DNA from 2 places in the Streptomyces sp. NPDC018263 genome. Region 1 is predicted to be linked to the other one. Evidence: predicted binding sites of a transcription regulator. Region 1 holds the regulator's gene; the other holds the start of a gene.

Region 1 (14,691 bases):
CGTCCACTCCTCCATCGTCTTCACCGCCCGGCACATCGGACTGGCCCGTATCCACGGCCGGTTCAACTCCTTCGCGGGCGCGGTACGGATCGCGGACCGGGTGGAGGACTCGGCGATGCACGTGGTGATCGACGCCGCCTCCATCGACACCGGGGTCCGGATGCGCGACGACCACCTGCGCTCGCCCGACTTCCTGGACGTGGGGCGGTATCCGACGCTGGAGTTCTACAGCGAGCGGTTCGTCCGGCGGGGCGGCAACCGCTGGGCCGTCACCGGCGCGCTCTCGCTGCACGGGGTGACCCGCACCGTCACCCTCGACACCGAGTACCTCGGCCTCGGCAACGGCATGGAGGGCGAGACCCGCGCCGCCTGCCGGGCCACCACCGAACTCCACCGCGACGACTACACGATCAACTGGCAGACCCTGCTGGCCCGTGGCATCGCGGCGATCGGGCCGAGCATCCGGGTCGACCTGGACGTGCAGGTCGTGCCGCGCGTGCTCACGCGCTGAGCGTCCCGTCGGGCGACCTCGACGGTGCCCACCCCGCGTCCCGGCCCCCTTGCCGTACCGGACAATGGCCCGGTGAGTGATGTGAGACATGTGCTGGTGCTGCCCGACCGCGACGCCGCCGAGGAGGCGGCCGAGGCGCTCGCGGCGCGGTTCGGCGTCGACGAGGAGCCCCGGCTCGTCCGGGACGCGCTGGCCGGCGAGGACGACGCGGAGGACGCCCAGTGGCTGCTGGTCCTGCGCGACGAGGCGGCCCGGCTGGACCCCGCCGAACTGGACGCCTTCGCGGCCGAGTGGGAGGGCTGGCGCGAGGAGCCGTGAGCCGGCGCCGCCCCACACCGACGCGTCCGCGTCTGCCGCCTCCGCCCCCGCGCCCCCCGCGCCCCTGACCTCCCTCTCAGGGTCGGCTCAGGGACCGGCCAGGGTGCGCGGCCCGCTTCGTTGTCGGTGCCGCGTGGGATGCTGTCAGTGATGGCAAGAAAGACTGCGAATGACGACCCTCTCGCCCCGGTGACCCTTGCCGTGGGCCAGGAGGACCTCCTGCTCGACCGTGCCGTGCGGGAGGTGGTGGCCGCCGCCCGGGCCGCCGACGCCGACACGGACGTACGCGACCTCACCCCGGACCAGTTGCAGCCCGGCACCCTCGCCGAGCTGACCAGTCCCTCGCTCTTCGCCGAGCGCAAAGTCGTGGTCGTACGCAACGCACAGGACCTCTCTGCCGACACGGTCAAGGACGTCAAGGCGTACCTCGGCTCGCCCGCCGAGGAGATCACGCTCGTCCTGCTGCACGCGGGTGGTGCGAAGGGCAAGGGCCTGCTGGACGCGGCCCGCAAGGTGGGCGCCCGTGAGGTGGCCTGCCCGAAGATGACCAAGCCGGCCGACCGGCTGGCGTTCGTGAGGGGGGAGTTCCGGGAGTTCGGGCGGTCCGCGACGCCCGAGGCGTGCCAGGCGCTGGTCGACGCGATCGGCAGCGACCTGCGCGAACTGGCCTCGGCCGCGGCCCAGCTCGTGGCCGACGTCGAGGGCACGATCGACGAGGCCGTGGTCGGCCGGTACTACACCGGCCGCGCCGAGGCGTCGAGCTTCACCGTCGCCGACCGGGCGGTGGAGGGGCGTACGGCGGAGGCGCTGGAGGCGCTGCGCTGGTCGCTGTCGACCGGGGTGGCACCGGTGCTGATCACCAGTGCGCTGGCCCAGGGTGTGCGGGCCATCGGCAAGCTGTCCTCGGCGCGCGGGGGCCGGCCGGCCGACCTCGCCCGTGAGCTGGGGATGCCGCCGTGGAAGATCGACCGGGTCCGCCAGCAGATGCGGGGCTGGACGCCGGACGGGGTGTCCGTGGCGCTGCGCGCGGTCGCGGAGGCCGACGCGGGGGTGAAGGGCGGCAGTGACGACCCGGAGTACGCGCTGGAGAAGGCGGTCGTGACCATCGCCCGGGCGGCCCGCTCCCGAGGGCGGATGTAGCGGTACATGCCGAAGGCCCCGGCGTCTCCCTGGGAAGGGAAGGACACCGGGGCCTTGGGACCAAGATGCTGAAGCCACACCCGCGTGGCGAACGCAGGCCGCGTGTGGCTTCGGGATGCCGGACGGGAGCGGATAGAGAGGGCCCGCTCTGAGTCCCTCCGGCGGTCAGATCAGAAGGAGGTTCAGCCCTTGAGGTCCGCGACCTTGGCCGAGAGCGCCGACTTCTTGTTGGCGGCCTGGTTCTTGTGGATGACGCCCTTCGAGACGGCCTTGTCGAGCTGACGCGCGGCAGCGCGCTGGTACTCGGTGGCCTTCTCGACGTCACCCGCGGCAGCGGCCTCGCGGGCCTTGCGGATCGCGGTCTTCAGGGAGGACTTGACGGCCTTGTTGCGCAGCCGAGCCTTCTCGTTGGTCTTGATCCGCTTGATCTGGGACTTGATGTTCGCCACGAAAGGAGCCTTTACAGGTTCAGGCACGGGCCCGCGAAGGGTCCGCGCCGGTGATCCAGAAATTTGTCGTCGCGCCTCGCGCTGAGAGGGCATGAGGCACAGCGCTCTACAGTACCAGCGGCCCCGGCGACGGCCCAAAACGCTTCCCGGTCGTTCCCCGTGGGACCATGGAAGCTACGTATAGATCCGACCCGAGGCATAAGGCGCCTCAAGAGACAGGACCCTGCGTGCCCGCGACCCCTAACAACGTGCCCGAGCCGAGCCGTACCGCCCCGGCGCTGATCCGCAACTTCTGCATCATCGCGCACATCGACCACGGCAAGTCCACGCTCGCCGACCGGATGCTCCAGCTCACCGGCGTCGTCGAGCAGCGGCAGATGCGTGCTCAGTACCTCGACCGGATGGACATCGAGCGCGAGCGCGGCATCACGATCAAGTCCCAGGCGGTGCGTCTGCCCTGGGCCCCCACCGAGGGCCCCGACCAGGGCACGACGCACATCCTCAACATGATCGACACGCCGGGCCACGTCGACTTCACCTATGAGGTCTCGCGGTCGCTGGCCGCCTGTGAGGGCACCGTCCTCCTCGTCGACGCCGCCCAGGGCATCGAGGCGCAGACCCTCGCCAACCTGTACCTGGCGATGGAGAACGACCTCAAGATCATCCCGGTGCTGAACAAGATCGACCTGCCGGCCGCGCAGCCGGAGAAGTTCGCCGAGGAGCTGGCGAACCTGGTCGGCTGCGACCCCGACGACGTGCTGAAGGTCTCCGCGAAGACCGGTCTCGGTGTCGAGGCGCTGCTGGACCGGGTCGTGCAGGAGATCCCGGCCCCGGTCGGGAACGCGGACGCCCCCGCCCGCGCGATGATCTTCGACTCGGTCTACGACTCCTACCGCGGTGTCGTGACGTACGTGCGTGTCATCGACGGCCAGCTCAACAAGCGTGAGCGCATCCGGATGATGTCCACCGGCGCCACCCACGAGCTGCTGGAGATCGGCGTCAGCTCGCCGGAGATGCTCCCGGCCGACGGTCTCGGCGTCGGTGAGGTGGGCTACCTGATCACCGGCGTGAAGGACGTCCGCCAGTCCAAGGTCGGTGACACCGTCACCAGCCAGGCCAAGGGCGCCACCGAGGCGCTCGGCGGCTACAAGGACCCGAAGCCGATGGTCTTCTCGGGCCTGTATCCGCTGGACGGCTCCGACTACCCCGAGCTGCGCGAGGCGCTGGACAAGCTCCAGCTCAACGACGCCGCCCTGGTCTACGAGCCGGAGACCTCCGCCGCCCTCGGCTTCGGCTTCCGCGTCGGCTTCCTCGGCCTGCTGCACCTGGACGTGATCCGGGAGCGCCTGGAGCGCGAGTTCGGCCTCGACCTCATCGCCACCGCGCCCAACGTGGTCTACCGCGTGGTCATGGAGGACGGCACCGAGCACACGGTGACCAACCCGAGCGAGTTCCCCGAGGGCAAGATCGCCGACGTGTACGAGCCGGTCGTGCGGGCCACGATCCTCGCGCCGAGCGAGTTCATCGGCTCGATCATGGAGCTGTGCCAGACCCGGCGCGGCACCCTGCTCGGCATGGACTACCTCTCCGAGGACCGGGTCGAGATCCGCTACACGCTGCCGCTCGCGGAGATCGTGTTCGACTTCTTCGACCAGCTCAAGTCCAAGACCCGCGGCTACGCCTCGCTGGACTACGAGCCCACCGGCGAGCAGAGCAGCTCCCTGGTCAAGGTCGACATCCTGCTGCACGGCGACAAGGTGGACGCCTTCTCGGCGGTCACCCACAAGGACCAGGCGTACGCCTACGGTGTCCGGCTCGTCGCCAAGCTGCGCGAGCTGATCCCGCGGCAGGCGTTCGAGGTGCCGATCCAGGCCGCCATCGGCTCGCGGGTCATCGCCCGCGAGACCATCCGTGCCATCCGCAAGGACGTCCTCGCCAAGTGCTACGGCGGTGACATCTCCCGTAAGCGGAAGCTGCTGGAGAAGCAGAAGGAGGGCAAGAAGCGGATGAAGATGGTGGGTTCCGTGGAGGTTCCCCAGGAGGCGTTCATCGCGGTGCTCTCCAGCGACGACGGCGCCGGAAGCTCGGGCAAGGGCAAGAAGTAGCCCTCGGCCGCGCCGAGTTGTCGGAGCGAAACGGGCGAAGCGGGGCCCGCCGTACACACGTACGGCGGGCCCCCGCGCGTATCGGTGGCCGTGCGGGGGCGGATCTCGATGGGGTTGCGGTGCCAAGTGACAGGCCGTGGCCCCTTACGCGGTGGCCGGTCGCCCCTTACCCTGATCCCTGCTCGCTAGTTACTCGCGGGTTAAACAACAGCTTCGAAGCAGCGTGAGTCCACCCAGCCGCACCGAGTCAGCCGCACCGTCGCGGGCCCCGGAGGATGTCGTGAGCGACACACAGACCCTGATCGAGAACCGTCCGCCGTCCGTCGCGGCCCTCTTCCTGGAGCGCGTGGCGGCCACACCGGACGCCGAGGCATACCGTTACCCGGTCCCGGCGGCCTCCGGCGAGGGCCCCGACGAGTGGCGGTCGCTGACCTGGGGCCAGGCGGCGGAGCGGGTGTACGCGATCGCGGCCGGCCTGATCGAGCTGGGGATCGGGTCCGAGCAGCGGGTGGCGCTCGCCTCCTCGACCCGCGTCGAGTGGATTCTGGCCGACCTCGGCATCATGTGCGCGGGCGGTGCCACCACCACCGTCTACCCGCAGACCAACGCCGACGAGTCGGCGTTCATCCTGTCCGACTCCGAGAGCCGGGTGCTGATCGCGGAGGACGCCGCCCAGGTCGCCAAGGCGCTGGAGCGGCGGGCCGAGCTGCCCGCGCTGACCAAGGTCGTCGTGATCGACCCGGCGGGCGCCGAGACCGGTGACTGGGTGATCACCCTCGCCGAGCTGGAGAAGCGCGGCACCGCCTACCTGGAGCAGCACCCCGAGCTGATCAAGGAGCGGGTCGGCGCGATCACCCGCGACCAGCTCGCCACCCTCATCTACACCTCCGGCACCACCGGCCGCCCCAAGGGTGTGCGGCTGCCGCACGACAACTGGGCCTACATGGCGCGGGCCATCGGTTCGACCGACCTGGTCTCCGCCGACGACGTCCAGTACCTCTGGCTGCCGCTCGCCCACGTCTTCGGCAAGGTGCTCACCTCCGGCCAGATCGAGGTCGGCCACGTCACCGCGGTCGACGGCCGCGTGGACAAGATCATCGAGAACCTGCCCGTGGTCCGGCCGACCTACATGGCCGCCGTGCCGCGCATCTTCGAGAAGGTCTACAACGGCGTCGCCGCCAAGGCCCGCGAGGGCGGCGCGGCCAAGTACAAGATCTTCCAGTGGGCCGCCGAGGTCGCCCGCGAGTACGCCAAGGCGTCCCAGGACAGCTTCCGCCGCACCGGCACCCCCTCGGTGCCGTTCGCGCTGGCCGCCAAGCACAAGGCCGCCGACGCCCTGGTCTACGGCAAGCTGCGCGAGGCGTTCGGCGGCAGACTGCGCGCCTGCGTCTCCGGTGCCTCCGCGCTCGCCCCCGAGATCGGCTACTTCTTCGCGGGCGCCGGCATCCACATCCTGGAGGGGTACGGCCTCACCGAGACCTCCGCCGCCTCCTTCGTGAACCCCGGCGAGGCGTACCGCACCGGCACGGTCGGCAAGCCGCTGCCCGGCTGCGAGGTGCGCATCGCGGACGACGGCGAGATCCTGCTGCGCGGCCCCGGCGTCATGGAGGGCTACCACCAGCAGCCCGAGAAGACCGCCGAGGTGCTGGAGTCCGACGGCTGGTTCCACACCGGCGACATCGGCGAGCTGTCCGCCGACGGCTATCTGCGCATCACCGACCGCAAGAAGGACCTCATCAAGACCTCGGGCGGCAAGTACGTCGCGCCCGCCGAGGTCGAGGGCCAGTTCAAGGCGGTCTGCCCCTACGTCTCCAACATCCTGGTGCACGGCGCCGACCGGAACTACTGCACGGCCCTCATCGCGCTCGACGAGCCCACGATCCTCCAGTGGGCCGCCGACAACGGCCTGGAGGGCAAGTCGTACGCCGAGGTCGTCGCCGCGCCGCAGACCGTCGAGCTGGTCGACGGGTACGTGAAGCAGCTCAACGAGGGCCTCCAGCGCTGGCAGACCATCAAGAAGTTCCGGCTGCTGCCGCGCGACCTCGACGTGGAGCACGGCGAGATCACGCCGAGCCTGAAGCTGAAGCGGCCCGTGGTCGAGCGGGAGTACAAGGGTCTGATCGACGAGATGTACAACGGGACCCGCGAGGCGTGAGCAGCACCCGCCGGGGTGGTTTTTCGGCCGCCCCGGCGGGTTCTCTTTCGGCCATGACCACAATTGAGCGTGTTCTGGCCGGGCGGTAGCGCAGTTCGCCGTCACGAGCGTTCACTTCGGTGACTCGGTGCTTATGCGCCCCGCCTGTCTGTCACCCTGGCCGCATGGACATGGCGGCCATACCCGTGCAGCGGGCGGGCGGCGCCGGAGCGGACGAGGCGCCGGCGCCCCCCGGCACGTGCCCGCTCGCCGAGGGCCGCGCCACCCTCCCCGGCGGCCCCGCCGCCCCCGGCTCCGCCCGCGCCCTGGTCCGCGCCGCTTTCGCCGACTGGGCCGGCCTCGGCCTCACCGGCCCCGGCGGCGCCGCCCGGCTCGGCGAGGACGCCACCGCCGTCGTCAGCGAACTCGTCACCAACGCCGTCGTCCACGCCGGCACCGAGGTCGAGGTCGACTGGCGGCTGGAGGAGAGCGGCGCCTTCGTCGTGGAGGTCCACGACCAGCACCCCGCCCGCGCCCCGCGCGACCCCGCCGACGACGCCCCGTACGAGACCCCCGAGCACGGGCGCGGGCTGCGCCTGGTCGCCACCCTCGCCGAGTCCTGGGGCGTCACCTACCGCACCGGCCGCAAGACCGTCTGGGCCCGGCTGCCGCCCGGCGGCACCGAGGAGCCGGACGGCCCGGCGCCCGCCCCCGCCCTGGTCGCCGCCGAGGCCCTCGCCCCGCAGCCGCAGCGCGCCGCGGGCGACCGGGACTGGCTCGGCCGGGGCGCGCTCTCCTTCCTCGCCGAAGCCTCCGACCTGCTCGCCGGACAGCTCGACGAGAACCTGGTCGCCGCCCTCACCGGCCAGTTGATCGTGCCCCGGCTCGCGGACTGGTGCGCGATCTGGCTGGAGGACGAGGCGACCGTACGCGGCGGCGGCGACGGCCCCGCCCGCGTCTGGCACACCAGCGAGGCCCGCATCGAGGACCTCCAGCGCGTTCTGGAGAAGGAACCCCCGCGCTCCCGCCACACCGTGCGCTCCGGCCCCGAGCCCTACCCCTGGCCCGGCACCGCGCTCGGCCCCGAGGGCAGCCACGGCGCCGCCCTCGCCTACCGGCTGATCGCCGGCGGCCGCCCGCTCGGCACCCTCCTCATCGGCCGCTGCGGACTGCTCGGCTTCCCCGAAGAGGTCACCGGCCTGATCGAGGACCTCGGCCGCCGGGTCGCCCTCGCCATCGGCGCCGCCCGCCAGTACGCCCGCCAGGCCACCATCAGCGCCGTCCTCCAGCGCGGCCTGCTGCCCGGCGCGGTCGCCGAGATCCCCGGCATGACCAGCGCCCTGGTCTACGAACCCCGCGACCAGGGCGGCCCCAGCGGCGACTTCTACGACCTCTTCCCGGCCGGACACGGCCGCTGGTGCTTCGCCGTCGGCGACGTCCAGGGCAAGGGCCCCGAGGCCGCCGTCGTCATCGGCCTCGCCCGCCCCTGGCTCCGGCTGCTCGCCCGCGAGGGATACGGCGTCGCGGACGTCCTCGACCGCCTCAACCAGCTCCTCCTGGACGACGCCACCGAGGCCGCCGACGCCGCCGCCCGCGCCCTCATCGCCGCCGGAGGCGGACCCTTCGCCCCCGGCGACGGCCCGCAGACCCGGTTCCTGTCCCTGCTCTACGGCGAGCTGACCCCGGTCGACGGCGGCGTGCGCTGCACCCTCGCCTCCGCCGGGCACCCGCTGCCCCTGGTGCTGCGCCCCGACGGCCGGGTCAGCACCGCCGCCCGGCCGCAGACCCTGCTCGGTGTCGTCGAGGACGAGACCTACACCAGCGAGACCATCGAGCTGCGTCCCGGCGACAGCCTGCTGTGCGTCACCGACGGGGTCACCGAGCGCCGCTCCGGCACCGACCAGTTCGACGACGGCGACGGCCTCGCCCGCGCCCTCTCCGGCTGCACCGGCCTGAGCGCCGAGCACATCGCGGACCGCATCCGCGCCCTCGTGCACGGCTTCGGCGAGGACGCACCCGAGGACGATCTCGCCCTGCTGGTGCTCCAAGCACAGTGAAGGCGCCCAGTGAAGGCGCCCGGTGAAGGCGCCGTGAACCGGGTCCCGCGCGGTGCGGGACAATGGAGGACATGCCTTCCGCACTCCCCGACGGCGAGTCCGTCCCCGACGACGGCGCGCTGCCCGCCGCCGCGCTCGCCGGTGCCGCCGAGCGGCCCCTCGGGTTCTATCTCCACGTCCCGTACTGCGCGACCCGCTGCGGCTACTGCGACTTCAACACCTACACCGCCCCCGAGCTGCGCGGCACGGGCGGCGTCCTCGCCTCGCGGGACAACTACGCGGACATGGTCGTGGAGGAGATCCGGCTCGCCCGCAAGGTGCTCGGCGACGACCCCCGCGAGGTCCGTACGGTCTTCGTCGGCGGCGGTACGCCCACCCTGCTGGCCGCCGGTGACCTCGTGCGGATGCTGGGCGCGATCCGGGACGAGTTCGGCCTCGCACCCGACGCCGAGATCACCACCGAGGCCAACCCGGACTCCGTCGACCCGGCCTACCTGGCCACCCTGCGCGAGGGCGGCTTCAACCGGCTCTCCTTCGGCATGCAGAGCGCCAAGCCGCACGTCCTGCGGATCCTCGACCGCACCCACACCCCCGGCCGCCCCGAGGCATGCGTGGCCGAGGCCCGCGCGGCCGGGTTCGAGCACGTCAACCTCGACCTGATCTACGGCACCCCCGGCGAGTCCGACGACGACTGGCGCGCCTCCCTCGAAGCGGCGCTCGGCGCGGGCCCCGACCACATCAGCGCCTACGCCCTGATCGTCGAGGAGGGCACCCAGCTCGCCCGGCGCATCCGGCGCGGCGAGGTCCCGATGACCGACGACGACGTGCACGCCGACCGGTACCTCATCGCCGAGGAACTGCTCACCGCGGCGGGCATGCACTGGTACGAGGTCTCCAACTGGGCCACCACCGAGGCGGCCCGCTGCGTGCACAACGAGCTGTACTGGCGTGGCGCCGACTGGTGGGGCGCCGGCCCCGGCGCCCACAGCCACGTCGGCGGCGTGCGCTGGTGGAACGTCAAGCACCCCGGCGCCTACGCCGCCGCCCTCGCCGCGGGCCGCACTCCCGGCGCCGGCCGCGAACTCCTCTCCGACGAGGACCGCCGCGTCGAACGCGTCCTCCTGGAACTCCGCCTGCGCGACGGCGTCCCGCTGTCCCTCCTGAAGCCGGCCGGCCTGGCCGCCGCCACCCGCGCCCTCACCGACGGCCTCCTCCGCCCCGACCGCCACGCCGAGGGCCACGCGGCCCTCACCCTGCGGGGACGGCTGCTGGCGGACGCGGTCGTGCGGGACCTGGTGGACTGAGGGGCCGGCCCGCTACGCCTCGGCCGTGACGAAGTCGATCAGTTCCTCCACCCGGCCCAGCAGCTCCGGCTCCAGGTCCCGGTAGGACGTCACCTTCGCCAGGATCGCCTGCCACACCGCACCGGTGTTCTCCGGCCAGCCGAGGGCCTTGCAGACGCCCTTCTTCCAGTCCTGGCCGTGGGGGACGCGGGGCCAGGCGGGGATGCCGACGGCGGCGGGCTTCACCGCCTCCCAGATGTCGATGTAGGGGTGGCCGACCACCAGGGCGTGGTCGCTGGTGACCGACTCGGCGATGCGCCACTCCTTGGTGCCGGGCCGGAGGTGGTCCACCAGGACGCCCAGGCGGGCGTCCGCGTCCGGGGCGAATTCGGCCACGATGGCGGGCAGGTCGTCCACGCCTCCCAGGTACTCCACGACCACGCCCTCGATGCGCAGGTCGTCGCCCCAGACCTTCTCGACCAGCTCGGCGTCGTGCCTGCCCTCGACGTAGATCCGGCCGGGACGGGCCACGCGGGCGCGGGCGCCGGGGACGGCCACCGAGCCGGAGGCGGTGCGGGCGGGCTTCACCGGGGCGGCGGCGGACGGGCGGACCAGGGTGACCGGGCGGCCCTCCAGCAGAAAGCCGCGCGGCTCCAGCGGGAACACCCGGTGCTTGCCGAAGCGGTCCTCCAGCGTCACCGTGCCCGCCTCGCAGCGGATCACCGCCCCGCAGAACCCGGTACTGGGCTCCTCCACCACCAGTCCCGCCTCCGCCGCCACCTCGGGCACGGGCTGCGGCTTCTTCCAGGGGGCGGTCAGGTCGGGGGAGTAGTCGCGCATTCCGCAGACGATAGGAGAAGTCGCGGCGCGGCACTCAGGACACGCCGAAACGTGCTGCCAGGGCGTCGCGTTGGCGCCGTACGAAGGCCGCGTCGACCACCGCTCCGTGACCGGGCACGTACAGCGCGTCCTCGCCGCCGAGGGCCAGCAGCCGGTCCAGCGCGTCCGGCCAGCGCGACGGCACCGCGTCCGGGCCCGCCTGCGGCTCACCGGACTCCTCGACCAGGTCGCCGCAGAAGACGACCTCGGGGGAGCCGGGCACCAGCACCGCGAGATCGTGGGCGGTGTGTCCGGGCCCGACGTTGGCCAGCAGCGCCTGGCGGCCGCCGCCGAGGTCGAGCGTCCACTCGCCGGACACCAGGTGCGCGGGCGGCGCCAGGGCGCGTACGGCGGCCTCCGCCTCCCCGGCCGGGACCCCGTACTCGACGGCGTCGCGGCGCAGGGCCTCCCGCTCGTGGCGGAAGACCACGTCGAGACCGACCGCGCCGTAGACCTCCGCCCCGGCGAAGGCGGGGGCGCCCAGGACATGATCGAAGTGCGGGTGGGTCAGCGCGAGATGGGTCACATCGCGTCCGGCCAGCGTCCGCGCCGCGGACCGCAGCGCGGCCCCCTCCGCGAGGCTCGACCCCGCGTCCACCACCAGTGCCGTGCCCGCGCCCACGACCAGCCCCACCGTGCAGTCCCAGCCCGGCAGCCGGCACCGGCCCACCCCCTCGGCCAAGCGCTCCCACCCGAGGTCTTCCCAAGTCACGGTCATGCCCGCACGCTAGCCGGGAAGGAGCCGGGGACAAGCCGGGCGGACCGCACCGACCTTGCCCGGTGAGTACCCCACGGCCGTACACTGGCCGGGGAAGTCTGGCACTCGCACGCGCAGAGTGCCAGGCGGGAGACCGTAAGGGCCGTGGGGCGACGTGACGGAGGTGCGCATGCTGAGCGAACGCAGGCTGCAGGTACTGCGCGCCATCGTGCAGGACTACGTCGGCACCGAGGAGCCCGTCGGCTCCAAGGCCCTCACCGAGCGGCACAGCCTCGGCGTCTCCCCGGCCACCGTGCGCAACGACATGGCCGCGCTGGAGGAGGAGGGGTTCATCGCCCAGCCGCACACCAGCGCCGGGCGCATCCCCACCGACAAGGGCTACCGGCTCTTCGTCGACAAACTCGCCGGTGTGAAGCCGATGACGGCGCCCGAGCGGCGCGCGATCCAGAACTTCCTGGAGGGCGCGGTCGACCTGGACGACGTCGTGGCCCGCACCGTCCGGCTGCTCGCGCAGCTCACCCGGCAGGTCGCCGTCGTGCAGTACCCCTCGCTGACCCGGTCCACCGTGCGGCATGTGGAACTGCTCTCACTCGCGCCCGCCCGCGTGATGCTCGTGCTGATCACCGACACCGGCCGGGTCGAGCAGCGGATGGTCGACTGCCCCGCCCCGTTCGGCGAGGCACCGCTCGCGGACCTGCGCGCGCGGCTCAACAGCAAGGTGGCCGGGCGCCGGTTCAGCGACGTACCGCGACTGGTCGAGGACCTCCCCGATGCCTTCGAGGCGGAGGATCGCGGTACGGTCTCCACAGTGCTCTCCACTCTGCTGGAGACACTGGTCGAGGAGAACGAGGAACGGCTGATGATCGGCGGCACCGCCAATCTCACCCGTTTCGGACATGACTTCCCCCTGGTGATCCGGCCCGTGCTGGAAGCCCTGGAGGAACAGGTCGTGCTCCTCAAACTCCTCGGCGAAGCCAAAGATCCGGGCGTGACCGTGCGTATCGGGCACGAGAACGCCCACGAAGGACTCAACTCCACGTCCGTCGTGTCGGTCGGCTACGGTTCGGGCGGCGAGGCGGTTGCCAAGCTCGGCGTGGTCGGACCGACCCGCATGGACTATCCGGGAACGATGGGAGCGGTACGCGCAGTGGCACGGTACGTCGGACAGATCCTGGCGGAGTCGTAAGTGGCCACGGATTACTACGCCGTTCTCGGCGTGCGCCGCGACGCGTCGCAGGATGAGATCAAGAAGGCGTTCCGCAGGCTCGCGCGCGAGCTGCATCCGGACGTCAATCCCGATCCGAAGACCCAGGAGCGGTTCAAGGAGATCAACGCCGCCTACGAGGTGCTCTCGGACCCGCAGAAGAAGCAGGTCTACGACCTCGGCGGCGACCCCCTCTCGCAGGCCGGCGGCGCCGGTGGCGCGGGCGGCTTCGGGGCCGGCGGCTTCGGCAACTTCTCCGACATCATGGACGCGTTCTTCGGTACGGCGTCCCAGCGCGGCCCGCGCTCGCGCACCCGGCGCGGCCAGGACGCCATGATCCGGATCGAGGTCGAGCTGGACGAGGCGGCCTTCGGTACGACCAAGGACATCCAGGTCGACACCGCGGTCGTGTGCAACACGTGCAGCGGCGAGGGCGCCGCCCCCGGCACCTCCGCGCAGACCTGTGACATGTGCCGCGGCCGCGGCGAGGTCTCCCAGGTCACCCGGTCCTTCCTGGGCCAGGTCATGACCTCCCGCCCCTGCCCGCAGTGCCAGGGCTTCGGCACCGTGGTCCCGACCCCGTGCCCCGAGTGCGCGGGTGACGGCCGGGTCCGCTCCCGGCGCACGCTGACCGTGAAGATCCCCGCCGGTGTCGACAACGGCACCCGCATCCAGCTCGCGGGCGAGGGCGAGGTCGGCCCCGGCGGCGGCCCCGCCGGTGACCTGTACGTCGAGATCCACGAGCTGCCGCACTCCACCTTCCAGCGGCGCGGCGACGACCTGCACTGCACGGTCACCATCCCGATGACGGCCGCGGCCCTCGGCACCAAGGTGCCGCTGGAGACGCTGGACGGCATGGAGGAGGTCGACATCCGGCCCGGCACCCAGTCCGGCCAGTCGATCCCGCTGCACAACCGGGGCGTCACGCATCTGCGCGGCGGCGGCCGGGGCGACCTGATCGTGCACGTCGAGGTCACCACCCCGACCAAGCTCGACGCCGAGCAGGAGCGGGTGCTGCGGGAGCTGTCCAAGCTGCGCGGCGAGGAGCGGCCCACCGGGCAGTTCCAGCCCGGCCAGCAGGGGCTGTTCTCCCGGCTGAAGGACGCGTTCAACGGACGCTGACGGCGGGGGGCGCCGCGTGCGCCCCCACGCCCGGGCCGGATTCGGACTTGTCCGGCCGACATGAAACCATGCGGGCATGTCCTCCGCACTGGCCGATCTCGTCGTGCATCCGATCGTGCAGGCCCCCATGGCGGGCGGTGTCGCCGTGCCGGAACTGGCCGCCGCCGTCTCCGAGGCCGGAGGGCTCGGTTTCCTCGCCGCCGGCTACAAGACCGCCGACGGCATGTACCGCGAGATCAAACGGCTGCGCGGGCTGACCAGCCGCCCCTTCGGCGTCAACCTCTTCCTGCCCCAGCCCGCCCACGCCGAGTCCGGCGCCGTCGAGCTGTACGCGCAGCAACTGGCCGGTGAGGCCGCCTGGTACGAGACCGAGACCGGCGACCCCGACGGCGGCCGCGACGACGGCTACGACGCCAAGCTCGCCGTCCTGCTGGACGATCCCGTCGCCGCCGTCTCCTTCCACTTCGGCGTGCCCGACCCGGAGGTGCTGGCGGCGCTGCGCCGGGCCGGGACCGTCACCCTGGTCACCGCCACCACCGTCGAGGAGGCCCGCGCGGTCGAGCGGGCCGGGGCGGACGCGGTGATCGCGCAGGGCGTCGAGGCGGGCGGCCACCAGGGCACCCACCGCGACCTCGCGGAGAACGACGGCACCGGCCTCGGCCTGCTGTCCCTGGTCACCCAGGTCGCGCAGGCCGTCGAGATCCCGGTCGTCGCCGCCGGAGGCATCATGCGCGGCGCCCAGATCGCCGCCGTCCTCGCCGCCGGGGCCAC
Region 2 (14,691 bases), on a different contig from region 1:
TGCTAACGGGAAGCGTCGTGAGCAAATTCCACGCTACGGGAATGCTTCAGGCTTCGTATGTTCGTACGGATTCCACGGCCCGCATGCTCACGCGCGCGCCCGCGCGGAACCGGGTGCGGGGGCTGTCCGGCTACTGCTCGGCCAGGGCGCGCAGGCGGCTCAGCGCGCGATGCTGGGCCACGCGTACCGCCCCTGGTGACATTCCCAACATCTGCCCTGTCTCCTCCGCGGTCAAGCCCACGGCGATCCGGAGCAGCAGCAGTTCGCGCTGGTTCTCGGGGAGGTTGGCCAGCAGCTTCTTCGCCCAGGCGGCGTCAGAGCTGAGCAGGGCGCGCTCCTCGGGGCCCAGGGAGTCGTCGGGGCGCTCCGGCATCTCGTCCGAGGGGACGGCGGTGGAGCCGGGGTGGCGCATCGCGGCACGCTGGAGGTCGGCCACCTTGTGGGAGGCGATGGCGAACACGAACGCCTCGAAGGGGCGGCCGGTGTCGCGGTAGCGCGGCAGGGCGAGCAGCACCGCCACGCAGACCTCCTGCGCGAGGTCCTCCACGAAGTGCCGGGCGTCGCCGGGCAGCCGGGACAGCCGGGTGCGGCAGTAGCGCAGGGCGAGGGGGTGGACGTGTGCGAGCAGGTCGTGCGTGGCCTGTTCGTCCCCGTCGACGGCACGGTGCACCAGGGGGCCGATCGGCCCGGGGGCCGTGCCCGCCTCGTCGTCGCGCATCGGTCCATGGTGCCTTGCGGCCGTCCGGTCCGTGGCATCGCGTCCGTGGTTGTGCACCGAAGCGTTATGAGCAGGTGCGCCGGCACTCATCTCCTGCGCCCTCCCCTTCCGCTCGTTTTCCGCTCGCTCGACTCGTCCCCGACAGACTCCACACCTCAAGGATGCGGCATCCCCGCCGAAACAAGCAGCACGCGGTCCCTCGCGGGCCGCGAACGGAGGCGATTCCGCCACACGCGCCGCCGACGGGGTCGGTACGGAGGTACCGATGAGCTGCGCCATCTCCCACGAAGCGACCCGGCCCCCAGGGGCAGTCACCGCATTCGGCCAACGGAGCGTCCACCGGACCGCAGCGACGGCCACCGCCACCGGCCGACCGAAGTTCCACCGGACCGCAGGCACGGTCACCGCCACCGGCCGACAGAGGGTCCACCGGACCGCAGGGACGGTCGCCGCCGTCGGCCGACCGGAGGTCCGCCCGACCGCAAGGACGGTCACCGCCGTCGGCCGACCAAAGGCCCACCGGACCGCAGGCACGGTCACCACCACCGGCCGACCAAAGGTCCGCCCGACCGCAAGGACAGTCACCACCGCCGGCCGACCTAAGGCCCACCCGACCGCAGGAACAGTCACCACCGCCGGCCGACCAAAGGCCCACCCGACCGCAGGAACAGTCACCACCACCGGCCGACCGAAGGTCCACCGGACCGCAGGCACGGTCACCGCCGCCGGCCGACCGAAGACCCACCGGACCCCAAGGACGGGGGACCCGTCCGGCGCCCGACCCGGCCGAGCCAGATCCGGCACCGACCGCGGCCGATCCCGTCCGGCGTCTCTCACGCGGGGCACCCGCCCGAACCCGGCCGCCTCCGCGAAGCGCACCGCCGACAGCCGGACTCGACCCGGTCCCGGCAGCCACCCGGCCACCGGCCACGAGCACATCCCCGGCACCGGCGGATGCCCCCGGTTCCCCCGGCGAGCCGGACCGATGAGGCCCACCGGCACCGGCCGAGTTCGCCAGAGCGGGAGCCCCCGACTCTGCACCGGCCGAGTTCACCCAACTGAGGGCACCCGCCCCGACACCGGCCCAGTTCGCCCACGCGAGAGCACCCGCCCCAACACCGGCCGAGTCCACCCAAGCGAGAGCACCCGACTCTGCACCGACCGAGTTCACCCAACTGAGGGCACCCGACCCAACACCGGCCCAGTTCACCCAACTGAGGGCACCCGACCCAACACCGGCCGAGTTCGCCCAAGCGAGGGCACCCGACCCAGCACCGGCCAACACCACCCGGCGCCCGCGCGCACCCACACCCTCCAACGCCCGCCGAGAGCCCCACGGCCGAGGCCGAGCGCAGCGGCTGCGCATGCGTTACCGGACCAGTCCCCAGCGGAAGCCGAGTGCCACCGCGTGGGCGCGGTCCGAGGCGCCGAGCTTCTTGAACAGGCGCCGGGCGTGGGTCTTGACGGTGTCCTCGGAGAGGAACAGCTCGCGGCCGATCTCCGCGTTGGAGCGGCCGTGGCTCATCCCCTCCAGCACCTGGATCTCGCGCGCGGTGAGCGTGGGCGCCGCGCCCATCTCGGCCGAGCGCAGCCGGCGCGGGGCCAGCCGCCAGGTCGGATCGGCGAGGGCCTGCGTCACCGTCGCCCGCAGCTCGGCACGCGAGGCGTCCTTGTGCAGGTAGCCCCGCGCACCCGCGGCGACCGCGAGGGCGACGCCGTCGAGGTCCTCGGCGACGGTCAGCATGATGATGCGCGCGCCCGGATCGGCGGACAGCAGACGGCGCACGGTCTCGACGCCGCCCAGGCCGGGCATGCGTACGTCCATGAGAATGAGGTCGGAGCGGTCGGCGCCCCAGCGGCGGAGGACTTCCTCGCCGTTGGCAGCCGTCGTCACGCGCTCGACGCCGGGCACGGTCGCAACCGCGCGGCGAAGCGCCTCTCGGGCAAGCGGGGAGTCGTCGCAGACGAGGACGGAAGTCATGACCGCCCTCCGGAGCTGATGCGCGTCACCTTGAGCCTCCAGGCTGGTACGGAATCGTCACCTGTGCGGTCGACCGTCTCGGACGCCTGCCCGAGCACTTGTGTTTTCAACCGCCTCCGCACTCTCAACGACGGTCACCCGAAAGAGTTACGGGTCGGCGTACTGACTTCGGCACTCTACGTGAGGGCTCGGACACGGTGCCGTCATGCGCCCCGGACCCACGGGATTTCCGCACAACTTGTGCCCCATTTAGTCGCTTTTGCTCCCGTTTCTCGGTGTCTGAGGCTAGATTCGCAATGAGTCATATTTTCATCTCCTTAGACCGGAGATGTACGGTCGAAGGCACGGTATCCGCCCAGAACGGCTACAAGGGGTCACGTAATGGCAGATTTCTCCCGCCTTCCCGGACCGAACGCGGACCTGTGGGACTGGCAGTTGCTGGCAGCCTGCCGAGGGGTGGACAGCTCGCTCTTCTTCCACCCGGAGGGCGAGCGCGGTGCGGCGCGGAGTGCACGCGAGAACTCGGCCAAGGAGGTCTGCATGCGGTGCCCGGTCCGAGCGCAGTGCGCGGCGCACGCGTTGGCGGTGCGTGAGCCGTACGGCGTGTGGGGCGGGCTGACCGAGGACGAGCGCGAAGAGCTGATGGGCCGGGCGCGCAACCGCCTGGTGTCCACCACCAGCGGGAGCCCCGGCTCCCACGCCTGAAGGAACGTTTCTGCGACGACCAGGGCACGCACCCGCGTGCCCCTGAGCCGTGCCTAAGGACGCGCGGCCGCCCTGCCGAGCTGTTCCAGGGTCGCGGCCACGGCGGGGACCTGGGCCAGGTCGGGCAGGGTGAGGGCGACGATCTCCCGTCGTACCGCCGGCTCCAGCCGGACCACGCGCACTCCCCTGGGCCGGACCGACTCCACCGCGAGCTGGGGCAGTACGGCCACGCCCAGGCCGGCGCCGACCAGGCCGACCACGGCCGGGTAGTCGTCGGTGGCGAAGTCGATGCGGGGGGTGAACCCGGCGCCCTCGCAGACCTGCACGAGCCGGCCCCGGCAGCGCGGGCAGCCCGCGATCCAGGGCTCCTCGGCCAGCTCCCCGATGGCGACGGACTCGGCGCCCGCGAGCCGGTGCCGCTCGGGGACCAGGGCGACCAGACGGTCCGTCAGCAGCCGTCGTACGACCAGGTCGTCCCACTCCTCGGTGGCGGGGGCGCCCTGGTAGCGGAAGGCGAGGGCCACGTCGCAGTCGCCCTCGCGCAGCAGCTCGACCGACCTCGGCGGCTCGGCCTCCTCCAGGAAGACGCGGGTGCCGGGGTGGGCGGCGCGCAGGGCGGCCAGCGCGGTGGGGACCAGGGTGGAGGTGCCGCTGGGGAAGGAGACCAGCCGGACCCGGCCCGCGCGCAGGCCGGCGATGGCCGCGACCTCCTCCTCGGCCGCGGTGAGCCCGGCGAGGATGCCGGAGGCGTGCCTGACCAGGGCTTCCCCGGCCTGGGTCAGCCGCATCTCGCGGCCGCCCCGGACCAGCAGCGGGGTGCCGACGGAGGCTTCGAGCGCCTTCATCTGCTGGCTGACGGCGGGCTGGGTGCAGCCCAGTTCGCGCCCCGCCGCCGAGAAGGAACCGGTGGTGGCGACGGCGCGCAGGACGCGGAGATGGCGGGCCTCGATCACCCTTCGAGCATAAGCGGTGCTTGGGAGCGGGTCCCGATATCGCGTCGACGCTTTGGGCGGCGGTCACGTACCGTGCGCGCATGAAGCTTCTCTCCGTCAATCTGGGGCGACCCCGCGCGGTGCCGTACACCGACCAGGCCGAGGGGGTGACGGGCATCGACAAGCGGCCCGTCGAGGGTCCGGTGCGGGTGGCGGCACCGGGGCCGAAGGGGGTCGGCGGCAGCGGGCTGGCCGGGGACGCGGTGTGCGAGCTGCGCCATCACGGCGGGGACGACCAGGCGGTGTACGCCTTCGCGCGCGAGGACCTCGACGACTGGGAACGCGAGCTGGGACGGACCCTCGCCAACGGCTGCTTCGGGGAGAACCTGACCACCGAGGGGCTCGACGTCTCCGGGGCGCTGATCGGGGAGCGCTGGCGGATCGGGCCGCGGGTGGTGCTGGAGGTGACGGCGGGGCGGATTCCGTGCCGGACGTTCCAGGGCCATATGGCCGAGCGAGGCTGGGTGAAGAGGTTCACCCGGAAGGCCGTCACGGGTGCCTACCTGCGGGTGATCGAACCGGGCGAGATACGGGCCGGGGACGCGGTGGAGATCGTGCGCCGGCCGGACCACGGGGTGACGGCGGCGACGCAGTTCCGCGCGGTCACCACCGAGCGGGAACTGCTGCCGTCGCTGCTCGCGGCGGGCGACGCGCTGCACGGCGAGACGCTGGCCCGGGTCCACAAGTACCTGGCGGACCAGGCACGCTGAGCGGCCGTCACCACGGATTGGCGGCCGCCCTACTCTTGGGCCATGACAACGGCTCTGATTACGGGATCGACCGCGGGCATCGGCGCCGCGTTCGCGCGGCGGCTGGCGGCGGACGGGCACGACCTGGTGCTGGTGGCGCGCGACACGGCGCGGCTGCGGGAGCAGGCGACCGAGTTGCACGACCGGCACGGCATCGAGGCGGAGGTGCTGACCGCCGACCTCGCCGAGGACAAGGGCATCGAGACGGTGGCCGAGCGGCTCGGTGACCGCAAGCACCCGGTCGACCTGCTGGTCAACAACGCCGGGTTCGGCAACAAGGGCCGCTATCTCGACGTCTCCATGGCCGACGAGCTGCGCATGCTCAAGGTCCACTGCGAGGCGGTGCTCCGGCTGACCTCGGCGGCGGTGGAGGCGATGCGCGAGCGCGGGCGCGGCGGGGTGGTGAACGTCGCCTCGGTGGCGGCCTTCGTCCCGCGCGGTACGTACGGCGCCTCGAAGGCGTGGGTCGTGCAGTTCACCCAGGGCGCGGCGAAGGACCTGGCGGGCAGCGGGGTCCGGCTGATGGCCCTGTGCCCCGGCTTCGTCCGCACCGAGTTCCACGAGCGGGCCGGCATGGGCACGGACAACATCCCCGGCTGGATGTGGCTCGACGCCGACAAACTCGTCGCCGAGGCCCTCGACGACCTCGCCCGCAACAAGACCGTCTCCATCCCCGACCCCCGCTACAAGGCCCTCATGGGCCTCGCCAAGGTGGCCCCCCGCAACCTCCTGGGCGGAATCAGCGCCCGCACGGGCCGCAAGTACGGACCACGCTGACGGAGGCCGTCCCGGAGCCGGAAGACCGCTGACACAGCACTTCGCCCCGCCAGGAGAATCCCGGCGGGGCGAAGTCGCTAGCGGTTAAGGCGGGTTGCCTCAGTGGGAGTGGCCGTGGCTGTGGCCGTGGCCGGCCGCGGCCTCTTCCTCTTCCTTCTTCTCGACGACCAGGGTCTCGGTCGTGAGGAGGAGGGAGGCGATGGAGGCGGCGTTCTCCAGGGCGGAGCGGGTGACCTTGACCGGGTCGATGACACCGGCCTTGACCAGGTCGCCGTACTCGCCGGTGGCGGCGTTGTAGCCCTGGCCCTTCTCCATGTCCTTGACCTTGGAGACGATGACGTAGCCCTCCTGGCCGGCGTTCTCGCCGATCCAGCGCAGCGGCTCGACGACCGCGTTGCGGACGACGCTCACGCCGGTGGCCTCGTCACCGGTCTTGCCCAGACCGTCCTGGAGGACCTTCGCGGAGTGGACCAGCGCGGAGCCACCACCGGAGACGATGCCCTCCTCGACCGCGGCGCGGGTCGCGGAGATGGCGTCCTCCAGACGGTGCTTCTTCTCCTTCAGCTCCACCTCGGTGGCGGCGCCGACCTTGATCACGCACACGCCGCCGGCCAGCTTCGCGAGGCGCTCCTGGAGCTTCTCGCGGTCCCAGTCGGAGTCGGTGTTCTCGATCTCGGCCTTGATCTGCGCGACGCGGCCCGTCAGGTCGGCCGCGTTGCCGCCGCCCTCGACGATCGTGGTGTCGTCCTTGGTGACGGTCACGCGGCGGGCGGTGCCCAGCACGTCGAGACCGGCCTGGTCGAGCTTGAGGCCGACCTCCTCGGAGATGACGGTGGCGCCGGTGAGGACGGCCATGTCCTGGAGCATCGCCTTGCGGCGGTCGCCGAAGCCGGGGGCCTTCACCGCGACGGCGTTGAAGGTGCCGCGGATCTTGTTGACCACCAGGGTCGACAGGGCCTCGCCCTCGACGTCCTCGGCGATGATCAGCAGCGGCTTCGAGGCGTTGGTCTGGATGATCTTCTCGAGCAGCGGGAGCAGCTCGGTGATCGAGGAGATCTTGCCCTGGTTGATCAGGATGTACGGGTCGTCGAGGACGGCCTCCATACGCTCCTGGTCGGTGACGAAGTACGGGGACAGGTAGCCCTTGTCGAAGGCCATGCCCTCGGTGAAGTCCAGCTCCAGACCGAAGGTGTTGGACTCCTCGACGGTGATGACACCGTCCTTGCCGACCTTGTCCATGGCCTCGGCGATCAGCTCGCCGACCTGTTGGTCCTGGGCGGACAGCGCGGCGACGGCGGCGATGTCGGACTTCTCGTCGATCGGGCGCGCGGAGGCGAGCAGGTCCTCGGAGACGGCCTTGACGGCGGCGTCGATGCCCTTCTTCAGGGCGGCCGGGGACGCGCCGGCGGCGACGTTCTTCAGGCCCTCGCGGACCAGGGCCTGGGCGAGCACGGTGGCGGTGGTGGTGCCGTCACCCGCGATGTCGTTGGTCTTGGTCGCCACCTCCTTCACGAGCTGGGCGCCGAGGTTCTCGAACGGGTCCTCGATCTCGACCTCACGGGCGATCGTGACACCGTCGTTGGTGATGGTCGGGGCGCCGAACTTCTTGTCGATGACGACGTTGCGGCCGCGGGGGCCGATCGTCACCTTCACCGTGTCGGCCAGCTTGTTGACGCCGCGCTCAAGGGCGCGACGGGCGTCCTCGTCGAACTTCAGTGTCTTCGCCATGACAGCGGGAGCCCTCTCGGAAAATCTGGGTGGATGTGCCTGCGCCCCCGGCCGCCCGGCTTCTTGATGGTCGCGGGAACCAGGGGCGCAGTGATGAAGCAGATGCTTCGGGGTGAACTACTTCTCGATGACCGCGAGAACGTCGCGGGCCGAGAGGACGAGGTACTCGTCGCCGTTGTACTTCACCTCGGTGCCGCCGTACTTGCTGTACAGCACGATGTCGCCGACCTTGACGTCGAGCGGCAGGCGCTCGCCGTTCTCGAAGCGGCCCGGACCGACGGCGAGGACGGCGCCCTCCTGGGGCTTCTCCTTCGCGGTGTCCGGGATGACCAGGCCCGAGGCCGTGGTCTGCTCGGCATCCAGCGGCTGGACCACGATGCGGTCCTCGAGCGGCTTGATGGCAACCTTGGAGCTGGCGGTCGTCACGATCCGACCTCCCCCTTCTGAGAATTCACGGGGTTGACTGTCTGAGGTGGCGACCAGGTCGATCCGTCGTCGCGGGTGCCGGACCTGCCCGTCGCTTTGTTGGCACTCTCGCGTGCCGAGTGCCAGAGCCGAGACTATGACCGGGGTTAGCACTCGGTCAAGCGGAGTGCCAATTGCCGTGCGGCGCGTCGGGGACGGGTACCTCTTTGGCGTGGCTTCACTGTGCCGTTGGTGCGGGTGCCGTCCAGGGGGCTGCCGCCCCCGGGCCCCCGCTCGGCCCTGGACGGGCCTCGTCCTCAAGCTCCCCCAGAGGGGGCACCCCCAGACGGGCTGGAGTGCCTAGAGGTAGTCGGTCAGCTTTCCCGCCGTCAGGCCCCGCTCGTGGGCCTCCTTCAGCACTCGCGCCGTGCGCCCGGCCAGACCGCCCTCGCCGTCCGGGGTGATGCGGATGATGTCGCCAGGGGTCAGGTGTTCGGGGGCGCCCCGGTAGGTGAGGCCGTGGTGGGTGGTTCTGGCGCGCCATTGGACGGGGGCGTCGGCGCGGGTGAAGACGGTGACCGGGAGGCGCAGTTCGTGGACCAGTGAAGCCAGGTCGCGGTCCCGCGCGGCCCGCTCGTCGTAGGTCAGGAAGACGACCCGGTCGGCCGTGGGCACGTGGTCCACCGCGCGCGTTCCCGTACGGGCCGAGAGGGGGCGGGCCGGCGCCGGGGCCGAGTGGCGGACGCCCTGCGCGGCCTTCTTGCCGAGGCGTTCGATGGGGTCGACCGACTGGGCGCAGCCGGTGAGCAGCAGGGCGGCCGAGGCGAGCGCGAGGGCCCGTGCCGCACGGTGGGCCGGCCGCGCCCGGCGCCTCACAGGTAGTCCTCCAGGCGTGCCACGGCGTACCCCTCGCGGGTGACCTTGTCGAGGAAGCGGCGCATGTCGTCGACCATCGTGCCGTCCCATTCGTCGGTGCCCCGGAAGTGGGTGAGGACGATGTCGCCCTTGCGCAGTCGCCGGTCGTCCTCGCGGTACTCCCAGTGGTCGACGAAGACCTCCTCGTTCCAGATCGGCGCGTACTTGATGCCGCAGGACTTGGCCGCGCGCAGGGTGTCCTGGTTGTAGTCGCCGTAGGGCGGGCGCAGGACCTCGGGGCGCTTGCCGAACTGCTTCTCCATGACGTCCTGCATGCCGCAGATCTCCTGGCGCTGCTGCTCGTAGGAGAGGCCGGGCAGGTACGGGTGCGTCAGCGTGTGGTTGTCGAGCGTGTTGCCGTACGCCTGGCTCTTGCGGAAGTAGCCGTAGTCGTCCTTCACCAGGTAGTCGCTGAGGAAGGAGGTGTACGGGACCTTCAGCTCCCGCATCATCTGAAGGAACCGGGGGTCCTTCTCCGCGCCGTCGTCGATGGTGAGGAAGACGATCTTCTTGTCGGTGGGGACGGTGGTGAAGACCGGGGGGAGGTTCTCGTCCTCCTGGTGGTCCACCTCGAAGCCCGCGCGCGCGGTGATCCTCGGCTTGACCTTCGGCGGGGCCGGGGCCGTGAGCGGCACCTGGTCGAGCCGCCACTTGCGGGCCGCGGCCACCATGCGCCGCTGCTCCGCGAGGCGGGCCGAGGCGGCGTCAGGGGCCTTGGCGGGGCCTTTCTGCCCGATGGGCGCGGAGCCGGCGGAGCCGGGGCCCGAGCAGCCGGTGAGGACGGCGGCGGTGGCCAGCGCGGCGACCGAGCAACGCACGGCCAGGGACCGGGACCTGGCCCGGGATTTGTCATTTTGTCCTACATGTCGCATGGTGCCGGATCTTGGCAGGACCCCGCCCCGATCCCGGCCCGACACCGCCGCCGGAGGCGTACGGTCCACCGACTGGCCCACAATGAGCCGGTGAACGACCAGCTCTCCGCCCTCCAGGGATTCCACGCGCTGCGCACCGACGAGGGCCGGGCCCTCCTCGACGAGGTGCGCGGCACCGCGCCGGCCGACGAACTCGCCGTGGCCACCCGGCTGCGCCGCACCCACCCGGCGGGGCTGGTGTCGGCCGCGCTCGGCCAGGCCCGGCTGCGGCAGCGGGCGGAGGCCAAGTTCGGCGCGGAGGACGCGCGGCGGATGTTCTTCACGCCCAACGGGGTCGAGCAGTCGACGCGGGCGAGCGTGGCCGCGTACCGCGCGGAGCGGATGCGGGCGCTCGGGGTCACCTCGGTGGCCGACCTGTGCTGCGGGATCGGCGGCGACGCGCTCGCCCTGGCCCGCGCGGGCATCCGGGTCCTCGCGGTGGACCGGGACCCGCTGACCGCCGCCGTCGCGCGGGCCAACGCCGAGGTGCTGGGCCTCGGCGAGCTGATCGAGGTGCGTGAGGCCGACGTCACCGAGGTCGGCACCGCCGGATACGACGCGGTGTTCGTGGACCCCGCCCGGCGCGGCGGACGCGGGCGCATCTTCGACCCGGAGGCGTACTCACCGCCCCTGTCCTGGGCCGTGGCGACCGCGCTCGCCGCGCCCCGCGCCGCCCTCAAGATCGCGCCCGGCATCCCGCACGAGGCGGTGCCCGCCGAGGCCGAGGCGGAGTGGATCTCGGACGGGGGTGATGTGAAGGAGGCCGTGCTCTGGTTCGGCGCCGGAGCCCCCGGCGGCGTCCGCGCCACCCTCCTCCCCGGCCCGCGCACCCTTCGGGGCCGGGGCCTGCCCGACCCGGCGGTCCGCCCGCCCGGCCGGTACCTGTACGAGCCCGACGGCGCGGTGATCCGGGCCCATCTGGTCGCGGAGGTCGCCGAGGAACTGGACGGCGGCCTGCTGGACGAGACGATCGCATACATCACCGCCGACGAACTCCGTCCGACCCCGTACGCCACCGCCTACGAGATCACCGACCGGATGCCGTTCAACGTCAAGAAGCTCAAGGCGCTGCTGCGGGAGCGCGGGGTCGGCAACCTGACGGTGAAGAAGCGCGGTTCGGCGGTGGAGCCGGAGGAGCTGCGGCGGAAGGTCAAGCCGCAGGGACCCAACGCGGCGACCGTGTTCATGACCCGCGTGGCGGGCGCGCCGACCATGCTGATCGGGCACCCGGCGTAGCCTCTTCGAAAGTTTCGAAACGCCCTCAGGGAGCGGCGGTGCTCGACCGCACCACCAGACTGGTCGCCAGCTCCAGCCGGGTCGCCGTCCGCTCCCGCTCCCGCTCCCCCCGCCCCAGCTCCAGCACCAGCCGCGCCGCCGCCTCGGCCATCTCGGTCAGCGGCTGGCGCACGGTGGTCAGCGGCGGGCCCACCCAGCGGGCGACGGGCAGGTCGTCGAAGCCGACGACGCTCACGTCCTCCGGGACCCGCAAGCCCAGTTCGCGGGCGGCCTCGTACAGGCCGAGCGCCTGGAGGTCGTTGCCCGCGAAGACGGCCGTGGGCCGGTCGGGGCGGCCCAGCAGGTCGAGGCCGAGGCGGTGGCCGGACTCGTGGTGGAAGTCGCCCTCCCGGATCAGTGCCGGGTCGGCGGGGAGCCCGGTGGTCTCCAGCGCTGACCGGTAGCCGTCGAGGCGGGCGCGGGCGCACATCATGCGCGAGGGTCCGCCGATCGCGCCGATCCGGGTGTGGCCGAGGTCGATCAGATGCCGGGTGGCGGCGAGTCCGCCCTGCCAGTTGGTGGCGCCGACCGAGGGGACGTCCGCCCCCGGATCGCCCGCCGGGTCCATCACCACGAAGGGCACCGACCGGCTGGTGAGCAGCGCCTGCTGGGCCGCGTCGAGCCCGGACAGCACCAGGATCACCCCGTGCGGCCGGCGACCGGCCACCTGGTCGGCCCAGGTCCGGCCCGGTGTGAGGCGCCCGGCGCTCTCGGAGAGGACCACGCTCAGCCCGGCGTCGCGGGCCACGTTCTCCACGCCCCGGATGACCTCCATCGCCCAGGCGCTCTCCAGCTCGTGGAAGACCAGGTCGATCAGCGGCGAGCGGGTCACCTCGGCCCGCCTGCGCCGGTAGCCGTGGGTGCGCAGCAGCTCCTCGACGCGGGTACGGGTGGCCGCGGCCACGTCGGCCCGGCCGTTCAGCACCTTCGAAACAGTCGGAGCCGACACCCCGGCCTCTCGGGCGATCTCGGCGAGCGTGGCGCTCCGCTTCGCTGCGGTCTTCGGCGGTTCCATGGGCGTGATCGTAGTCCTGCGCGACCCCTTGACGAACCCTCAGGACGGCCTTACGTTCCCGGAACATTCGAGTTTCTGATCGAAACTTTCGGCAGCGATCGTGAGGGGTGCCCGGCACATGGAGACCTACAGCAGACGCTGGTTCCTCGGCGCGGGCACCACCGCCCTCGTCTCGGCCGCCGGTCTCACCGCCTGCGGATCGGGCGGCCCCGGCGGCTCGGACGGCACCCTCACCGCGTTCGTGTACGGCGACGACGCGGCGAAGGTGCAGGCCAAGGCGGTCTCCCGGTTCAACTCCTCGGCGGCGGCCCGCGAGACCAAGGGCAGCCTCAAACTGGAGAAGGTGCCCGGCGCGGAGTACCCGGCCAAACTGCGCACCGCGATGGGCTCGCCCAACGCCCCCGACGTGTTCTTCAACTGGGGCGGCGGCTCCATCAAGGCGTACCGGGAGGCCGGCCAGATCCTCGACCTCACCGGCACCATCGCCGCTGACCCGGTACTGAAGGACGGCTTCCTGCCCTCCGTCCTCGCCGCCGGGGCGCTCGGCGGCCGGGAGTACGGCATCCCGATGCGCGGCATGCAGCCGGTGGTCCTCTTCTACAACAAGACCCTGTTCACCGAGCACGGCCTGAAGCCGCCCGCCACCTGGGACCAGCTCCTCGACAACAACGCGAAGCTCAGGAAGGCCGGGATCACCCCGTTCGCCCTCGGCGGCGCCGACATCTGGCCCGAACTCATGTGGCTGGAGTACCTGGTGGACCGGATCGGCGGCCCGAAGGTCTTCGACCGGATCAAGAACGGCGACCGGGCCGGCTGGGGCGACCCCGCCGTGCTGACGGCCGCCCGGACGGTACGGGAACTCGTCGACGACGGCGCCTTCGGCAAGGGCTTCAGCTCGGTCGCGTACACCAACGGCGGGGCCCCGGCCGCACTCGCCAAGGGCAAGGCCGCCATGCATCTGATGGGGTCCTGGGAGTACTCCACCCAGCTCGGCAAGTTCCCGGACTTCGCCCGGAAGCACCTCGGCTGGTGCGCGTTCCCGGAGTTCGACGGCGGCGCCGGTGACATCCGCAACGTGGTCGGCAACCCCACCAACTACTGGTCCGTGAACGCCCGTACCCAGAACAAGGACACCGCGCTCGCCTTCCTGCGCACCTGCGCCTCGGACACCTACGCCCGCGAGCTGATCGCCAACGGAGACGTGCCGGCCACCGCGAACGCCGAAAAACTGCTGGACGCCTCCCCCAGCCCCGAGTTCGCCCGCTTCCAGTACCGGATGGTCCGCGAGGCCCCCGCCTTCACCCTGAGCTGGGACCAGGCGGTCGACCCGGACGCGGCCACCCCGATGCTCACCGAGATCAACAAGCTGTTCGTCGGCAAGTCGTCGCCGGAACGGTTCGTGGCGGCGCTGAAGGCGCTGAAGTGAGCCCCACGAGAGGCGCCGGACGCCCGCACCCCTCCTGGGCGCTGCCCGCCGTGCTGTTCTTCGGCTTCTTCGCCCTGGTTCCGATGGCCCTGGCCTTCGGCCTGTCCTTCACCTCCTGGAACGGCCTGGGCGAGCCCCGCCCGGCCGGACTGGCCAACTGGCACGCCCTGCTGACCGACGGCCGGCTCACCCGCTCGCTGGCCGTCACCGTCGCGCTGACCGTGGTGAGCTGCGCCTTCCAGACGACCGCCGCCCTGCTCCTCGGCGTCTGGGCGGCGGGCCCGCAGCGCAACCGGGCGGTGCTGTCGGCGGTCTTCTTCGTCCCGTTCCTGCTCTCCTCGACCGCCGTCTCGCTGCTGTTCTACGCCCTGCTCGACCCCAACTTCGGCATCGTGCCCGGCGACACCCTCGGCACCACCTCCGGGGCGTTCCTCGCGCTGGTCTTCGTCGGCGGCTGGCAGTTCATCCCGTTCCACACCCTGATCTACCAGGGCGGCGCCCGGCAGATCCCCGAGGTGCTCTACCAGGCGGCCGCGATCGACGGCGCCGGCCGGCTGCGCCGGTTCCGCTCCATCACGCTCCCGCAGCTCCGCAACACCGCGGCGACCTCGCTGGTGCTGATGGTGGTCGGCTCGCTGACCTACTTCGAGACCGTGCTGATCCTCACCCAGGGCGGCCCCGGCACCGACACCGCGATCCTGCCGTACCTGATGTACGAGTCGGGCTTCAAGAGTTACGACTTCGGCTACGCGAGCGCCATCGCGTCCTTCCTGGTCGTGGCCGCCACCGCGCTGTCGCTGCTGCTGGTCCGGGTGACCGGCTTCGGCGCCATGCGCAGCACCCGGGAAGGGATGTGACGCCATGACCCGCCCGGCCAACCCGCTGGCGGGCCTGGGCGCGGTGATCTGGCTCGCCGTCGTCCTCGTCCCGGTCTACGTCATGGTCTCGGTCTCCCTGACCCGCCAGGACGAGGCGCTCGGCGGCAACGCCCTCCGCCCGCCGCGCCACCCGACCCTGGCCAACTACGGCACCGTCCTGACGAGCGGCTTCGGCCACTTCCTGGCCAACACCGTGCTGGTCGCGGCCGTGGTGGT

Evidence for each region. Region 1 encodes HrcA, which represses chaperone genes, less so after heat shock. Its sites were predicted from a motif close to TTNGCACTCNGNNNNNCNGAGTGCNAA; they were not measured.
Region 2: the regulator HrcA is predicted to act here: its motif matches at 8,223-8,249, upstream of groES (co-chaperone GroES).

What each region holds. Positions count from the first base shown of each region.
Region 1 is NZ_JBVHFA010000006.1:92,889-107,579, reverse strand. It holds gene ACZ3HQ_RS18605 (YceI family protein) at 1-511, shown strand, start outside; gene ACZ3HQ_RS18600 (hypothetical protein) at 584-829, shown strand; gene holA (DNA polymerase III subunit delta) at 980-1,969, shown strand; gene rpsT (30S ribosomal protein S20) at 2,152-2,418, opposite strand; gene lepA (translation elongation factor 4) at 2,646-4,523, shown strand; gene ACZ3HQ_RS18580 (AMP-dependent synthetase/ligase) at 4,804-6,678, shown strand; gene ACZ3HQ_RS18575 (SpoIIE family protein phosphatase) at 6,849-8,714, shown strand; gene hemW (radical SAM family heme chaperone HemW) at 8,786-10,018, shown strand; gene ACZ3HQ_RS18565 (DUF3097 domain-containing protein) at 10,031-10,837, opposite strand; gene ACZ3HQ_RS18560 (MBL fold metallo-hydrolase) at 10,872-11,594, opposite strand; gene hrcA (heat-inducible transcriptional repressor HrcA) at 11,764-12,780, shown strand; gene dnaJ (molecular chaperone DnaJ) at 12,781-13,920, shown strand; gene ACZ3HQ_RS18545 (nitronate monooxygenase) at 13,997-14,691, shown strand, end outside.
Region 2 is NZ_JBVHFA010000001.1:860,632-875,322, forward strand. It holds gene ACZ3HQ_RS03970 (sigma-70 family RNA polymerase sigma factor) at 131-718, opposite strand; gene ACZ3HQ_RS03975 (response regulator transcription factor) at 2,088-2,699, opposite strand; gene ACZ3HQ_RS03980 (WhiB family transcriptional regulator) at 3,081-3,404, shown strand; gene ACZ3HQ_RS03985 (LysR family transcriptional regulator) at 3,458-4,357, opposite strand; gene ACZ3HQ_RS03990 (MOSC domain-containing protein) at 4,438-5,106, shown strand; gene ACZ3HQ_RS03995 (SDR family NAD(P)-dependent oxidoreductase) at 5,149-5,922, shown strand; gene groL (chaperonin GroEL) at 6,022-7,650, opposite strand; gene groES (co-chaperone GroES) at 7,768-8,076, opposite strand; gene ACZ3HQ_RS04010 (hypothetical protein) at 8,416-8,931, opposite strand; gene ACZ3HQ_RS04015 (polysaccharide deacetylase family protein) at 8,928-9,842, opposite strand; gene ACZ3HQ_RS04020 (class I SAM-dependent methyltransferase) at 9,933-11,117, shown strand; gene ACZ3HQ_RS04025 (LacI family DNA-binding transcriptional regulator) at 11,143-12,171, opposite strand; gene ACZ3HQ_RS04030 (ABC transporter substrate-binding protein) at 12,290-13,597, shown strand; gene ACZ3HQ_RS04035 (carbohydrate ABC transporter permease) at 13,594-14,454, shown strand; gene ACZ3HQ_RS04040 (carbohydrate ABC transporter permease) at 14,459-14,691, shown strand, end outside.